Regions from separate parts of the Paenibacillus sp. LRG-1 genome, predicted to be linked through region 2. Evidence: riboswitches for the same ligand, from Rfam matches in the RefSeq annotation. Region 2 holds a riboswitch; the other holds the start of a gene.
The links. Region 2 has a riboswitch for cobalamin ahead of ACUUJN_RS25925 (ABC transporter substrate-binding protein). Riboswitches for the same ligand answer to the same signal wherever they lie in the genome.
Positions count from the first base shown of each region.

Region 1: it holds a riboswitch for cobalamin, as region 2 does, so the genes downstream of both, cobJ (precorrin-3B C(17)-methyltransferase) here and ACUUJN_RS25925 (ABC transporter substrate-binding protein) in region 2, are expected to answer to the same signal.

Region 1 is NZ_CM170126.1:5,605,110-5,608,280, forward strand. Features, by position in the region: gene ACUUJN_RS24840 (sirohydrochlorin chelatase) at 1-53, opposite strand, end outside; gene cobJ (precorrin-3B C(17)-methyltransferase) at 146-1,942, opposite strand; cobalamin riboswitch at 2,254-2,439, opposite strand; gene ACUUJN_RS24850 (LOG family protein) at 2,497-3,051, opposite strand.
Region 2 is NZ_CM170126.1:5,847,481-5,850,651, reverse strand. Features, by position in the region: gene ACUUJN_RS25930 (hypothetical protein) at 1-563, opposite strand, end outside; cobalamin riboswitch at 1,236-1,439, shown strand; gene ACUUJN_RS25925 (ABC transporter substrate-binding protein) at 1,657-3,171, shown strand, end outside.

The DNA of each region.
Region 1 (3,171 bases), 240 kb from region 2:
TGGTTCCCCTCCGGGTCCCGACTTCCATGTCCAACCAACAATATTGCATCCACTGCTGTTTTTTCCTCCTCTTTAATAGGGATAACCTGCATGACGCCCTATTTTATATATATGCTTGTATCCAGTTCATCAGGCCTTCATTCCATTAATCACCACAAACCGCATTCACTTCTACCGTTGCTGGTGCATCTTCATGCCGGAAACCCGCAACGACGCCTACACGTTTAAAAAATTTATGAAAACGCTCATTCGGATGCCCTTTTTCCTTATATTCAGCAATGACGTTCTCCACGATATCAGTAATCTGATCACCCGGAATTCCTTCCGCTACGGGCTGAGCGGCATGAGCATTGCGACCGAATTTTTTGCCACCGAGGAAGAGGTCGTATCCTCCCTTGCGATAGACGATTCCGATATCCTCCAGCACCGCTCCATAGCAGGCCATACCGCATCCGTTCAAAGCAATACTCGTTTCCTTGGGTGCCTGTAATCCGCCAAGTACAACCTGTAGATGCTCAGCCACAGGCACAGCGTCATCCTTCTCCATATTGCAGAAGTCGCACGCCTTCACCTTAAACACATCGCCAATCGGCATGACAATGAATCGTTCATCCCGCAGCCGTCCGACCAGTTCCTCGGGGTCTGCACACGGCACGCGCAGCACGATCTGATGATCTGGCGAGTATTCCAGCTCGCCGTCATCACCCGCTACCTCGGCGAGCAGCGCCATCTGGCGAGCGGTGAACTTCTTGTTTCCCACACCCGGGGAAACACCCACCTCAAATAGCGCAGGCTTGCCAAAGCCGCCTGTCGCCATCCCGGACGCGGCCCCCGCTCCGGCCACCGCTGACGTTCCGGCGGTGCTCTCGGCGGTAGGCGCTTGCCCGCTCCAGCGAGCGTTGGCTACGCCAGGCAGCTTGCCGCCTACAGCGAGGCGGCTTAGTGCCTCTGCCGCCAGCGATGCCGGGGCTGCGCCGGTTTGCACAGCAGTCGTTGCCTGCACGGCAGCCATCGCTTGCGGGCGTGCCTGCGTCGCAACCGCAGCGCCGCTCGCGGAGGGTCCAGCGGGCGTAGTCGGGGCTGCGCTTGCCTGCGGTGTATCTTCTTGTGCGCCCAGCGACCACGGCTCCGCTTCCGTGCGGAGACGCTGGTGCGGCTTGAGTGCCTGCTCGGTCGCATCTAATGTGTATTTGCGCTGATATCCGCGCGGAGTCACGATCAAGCCGTCATACACCGTCGTCGAGGAATTGCCGATGATTACAGTCGTCAGCATCCCAATGTCATGGTTCAGCATATCTTCCAGCGTCGTTACAATAACTTGCTGACGTTCACGATAAGCACTTTTCACCAACCCGACTGGAGTTTGCGGATCGCGGTAACGCAGCAAAATGGACTGCGTCTCCACAATCTGGCGGGTACGCCGACCACTGCGCGGGTTGTATAATGCAATCACAAAATCGGCCGAAGCCGCTGCTTCTACGCGCTTCACAATCGTTTCCCATGGGGTCAGATGATCACTCAGACTGATCGTGCACGCATCATGCATAACTGGCGCCCCCAACAGTGAAGCACAGGACTGAATAGCCGAAATCCCCGGTACGACTTCTACCTCAACTCCGTCCTCGCGTCGCCAGCCTTTTTGCATCAGCACCTCATACACCAGCCCTGCCATACCATAGACTCCCGCATCTCCACTGGAAATGACAGCTACCTTCTTGCCCATCTCTGCTTGGCGAACCGCCTCCTGTGCACGGCTCACTTCCTCTGTCATTCCTGTGCGTACAATCTCCTGTCCGTTCAACAACGGACGGATCAAATCAACGTAGGTATTGTAGCCGATAATGACCTCACTTTCGGCCAGCGCATCCAGCGCCCGTTTTGTGATATGTTCCATATCTCCTGGTCCAAATCCAATCACCAGCAATTTTCCTAATGGGCTCATCGTGCTCCTCCTATTCATCCTTTTCAGGGCAGCTATGCTATCTATTTCAATGATTTATGTACATCGTGTAACTCGAAAAAACCCCATCCTGCCCGGATGGGGTTTCTATGTACGCATCTCTCATCAGACGAACAAACAGCGTAAGAAGACACTATTTGTCTTCCTCCAGCCTGCCGTTGTTTTCCATCTGACTGTTTACGCTTCAAACGCTGCTGCACGTTCATATCCACGCAAACCTCTAGCCAACATGGAAAAAGCAACGTGTGCCTGATTTCCTGATTTCGTACACCCATCCTCTCCGCGAAGGTTAACGGTGCATACAGATCAAGGTAGGTCTCCTGGCTTGGCATCAACGGATTCTTTCGTCTTCCCCGTTTTTCACGAGTGACCATTTTAAAAAATCCTCTTCCTTACAGTGGCGGGACCGCTCGGGATTTGCACCCGATTCCCTGTTACCCTTTGCTCAACCGCAAAGGCACCTTGTCTGTCCGCTATTTGATTATGGGTCTTATCATAACCTTGCCTCAATCAGTTGTGCAAGCATGAAAAACGCTTTATTTCAAGTTCTCTGCTTTATTTTTTAACATATGTAGCAATTCGTCCGGGTCCGCAGAGATACTTAATAACGCTGGATGCTCAGCCCCGGTAAACCCTTCTTGCACGCTATGACGCACCATTTCTACTAACGGGTCAAAATATCCATTCACATTCAGCAGCCCAATCGGCTTGCGATGAATCCCGATTTGCGCCCAGCACAATACCTCGAATAGCTCCTCGAAGGTTCCCAAGCCACCCGGAAGGGCGATAAACGCATCGGCCATCTCGCTCATTGCCGCTTTACGCTCATGCATGCTTGCTACCTCAATAAATTCGGTAACTCCCCGATGAATGATCTCTGCATCAAATAACAGGGTGGGCATAATGCCAGTGACCTGACCGTCACCCGCCAGCATTCCATCCGCCACCTCTCCCATCAGCCCCCTGCTAGAGCCACCATAGATCAGACGGATATGATGGCGAGCCATGGCTTCCCCCAGCTTGCCTGCAGCCTCAACATATACCGATGAATGTCCAGGTCTGGACCCGGCAAATACGCAAATAGAATTCATTAACGTCTCAGCTCCTGTCCTAAGTATCATGCATCGAAACTTATTCATTATATTAGATAAACATTTTCGCTATAACAAAAATCTTTGTCGATGCATGTCCAACAAAAAAAGATAAAGACC
Region 2 (3,171 bases):
TTCATATCCTGATTTTCATCATGCAAGAACTGCATTGTATGAGTCGATTTATTGTAGAAAATTGTTTTAAGTGTACGCTCTCCTTTTTTGACTGCAGCTAGTATAAGTGGACCTTCTGGAGTAGTTGGCACTATACGATTAATGGCAAATAAATTATCGGATAATTGTTCAGTTTTTTTTGAATTTAAGTCGTACGAAAATAGTTGGTCTCCCTTATCATCCACATCGGCAGAGTAATAAATTTTGTGATCAGGTAAGGACACCAGGGAAAGTGGGTATTGAGAGGTATAAGGAACATCGGCCAGTTTGGTCATTTTTTTACTGCTTAAGTCATACGTCATGACCCGCATAACCATACCTTTATCTGTATTTTTCCCATTCACATATTCTGTATAGGTCATGGATAGATATTGGCCCTGTCCGGCTAGAGCTGTCTTTTCCCCTGATTGGACTTGTTTGGATGGGACTGATTCTGCTGATGGAGTAGAGGATGGAGAGCAGGATGATAACAGAGCTGGAGCGAGCAAGGAAACTATAAAGAAGCGATAGCTGCTTGTTTTCAAAAGGATACATCCTTTCTAAGATGAGAAATTTAGTTATATCCGACTGTGCAGTGGCGCTAAAGTTAACTCTTAAGTTGATTTATTTACTAGAGGAATTTGCTAGAGTAGTGGGCGAGGTCGTGGTATAATTTACCTTATGGATTTTGAATAGTGGTGGATGTTTTCGGACCACGGTGCAGCTTCCCGAAAGGGGGTGAAGCCGATGGTCAACCTTGTGTCGTGCTACGATGTGTTGCGTTGGATGGTTACGTTACTAAGCCTGGTGTTTAGTATTCGTAAACTTTATCGCTGGCTACGTCGAAAATTTCGGAACAAGCGAAAACCCACCGCGTAATTAGGTTGGCCCCTAACGGTGGGTTTCGTTTGCATTAACATTTAGTTATGCAGCGCGCCGTGGTGGTGATCCACAGCCTTTCAAGTCCTAGAGTCTTTGCCGTTGGCGCGGCGAAGACTCTTTTTAGTATACGGACACGATGATTATCTATATACCTAATTTTAGCACGTTCATTTCGTGCACGCAATGAATAGACATCACCTTCATTCTCGCCACATCGTTCAAATTTAAAATATTGTGCAGCATTTATTGACAAGCCTGTGACAACAAAATAAGATCGTAATGGAAAGAAATAAAGGAAGAAAACAGGTGTGAGCCGGACGACTCTATGTACGAGGTTTTGTTGAGACCATGTAGATGGTTGTTGAGCGTGTTCACTTAAAAGGGAAGTTCGGTAGATTCCGACACGGACCCGCCACTGTATACAGGCATCAGCAGGATACTGCTGGAGCTTTCAGAACAGCCACTGGAACTGTGAAGAACCGGGAAGGCCTGAAAGATGCGCCTGGAGTCAGGAGACCTGCCTGTTTTGACATCACTGTCAGACCCACGGGATGCTGGGGAGGTGGTTAGGCGTGCTGCATACGGAATGTCTGAAACCGATCCGATCCCTTCTATGTTTTTGGAGTTGGCTTCGAGGTGAGTTTTGACATTTTATAATGAAAGCATTTCTGACTGCTGATCAAGTGGTCCGGAATGCTTTTTTCGCGTTTTGCGTTAGGTTTATATGATTTTACAAGATAGAGGGGGATTCATTGAATGATTAGCAATCGTAGCAGGCGTTCATGGTTGATATGTACAGGGGTGATGCTGTTGCTGGCAGTTATGGCTCTTTCGGGATGTGCCAGCAATAAGACGTCGGATAGCTCCGGCAAGGGTGAAAACGCGTCAGCACAACAAACAGCGACAGATAAAAAGCTGGTAATGGCGTATACATGGAAACCGTCAGGCGTTGACCCGCACGGAGATAATAGCTGGGATGTGATGCGATCCGGTGCAGGTGAGACACTGGTACGTTTGAATGAAAAGCTGGAGCCTGTGGCTTGGCTGGCAAAGGAGTGGAAGCAGGATAGTCCTACAGTTTGGACGTTCAGCTTGCAGGATAAAGTCACTTTTCATGATGGAAAGAGTATGGATGCAGCAGGTGTAAAAGCGTCTTTGCTGCGCTCTATCGAGAAAAGCCATCTGGCGAAGGATTTACTGAATGTGAAGTCCATTGATGTAAGCGGCCCGCTGGCTTTGAAAATCACGACAAACCAGCCGAACGCGGCGCTGGTGTCCAATCTAGCTGATCCATCGACGATTGTACTGGATGTGGCATCGATGAAAGATGAGCAGAGTTACCCAGCGATGACAGGCGCCTTTAAAATCAAAGCATTCAACAAGGACCAATCCTTGGTCGTAGAGCGTTATGACGGATATTGGGGCGAGAAGGCACGACTGGCTGAAGCGACGATGAAGTTCATTACGGATGGGAATTCGCGCCTGATGGCGCTGCAATCCGGCGAGGTGGACGTGGCGACGGATATTCCAGTTGATAACGCAGAGGTACTGAAAAAGAACGACAAGCTACAAGTGCTGTCGGCTCCCTCCTTGCGCACCCATATGATCGTGTACAATATGGAATCGCCAGTATTCAAGGATGCGGCGAACCGTAAGGTGGTGGACAGCCTGATTCCACGCACATCGATTGTGAGCGCCGTCATGAGGGGCTTCGGTACGGAAGCAAGCAGTCCGTTCCCGAGCATTCTTCCCTTCGGTAAAGTTGAGCGTAAAGCGCTGAACGGAACGGCAGAGCAGCTGTTGACGAAGGATGGCTGGCAGAAAGACGCCCAAGGGACATGGACTAAGCAAGGCAAGCCGTTCGAGGTTACACTGCTGACTTTCCCTCAGCGTCCGGAGCTCTCCGTTATGGCTGAGGTCATCCAAAGCCAATTGTTGAAAGAGGGAATCCAGGTCAAGATTCGCAAGGTGGAAAATATCGACGAGGCGTTGACCAAAAACGATTGGGATTTTGCTATGTACAGTATGCTTACTGCTCATACAGGAGAGCCGCAATATTTTATGGACATGTTTTATTCTTCGAAAAGCGAAGCCAATGTAAGCCAGTATAGTTCCAAACCGCTAGAGAGTATTCTTAACAGCTTGAAGCTGGCGAAGGATACAGCGCAGCGTAATGCTGTGACACTACAAGCGCTGGATATCATCAATGCGGATTTGCCACAGTCGTTCATTGTGCATCCTGATAATGTGTTTGGTGTGAAAAAAGGGGTG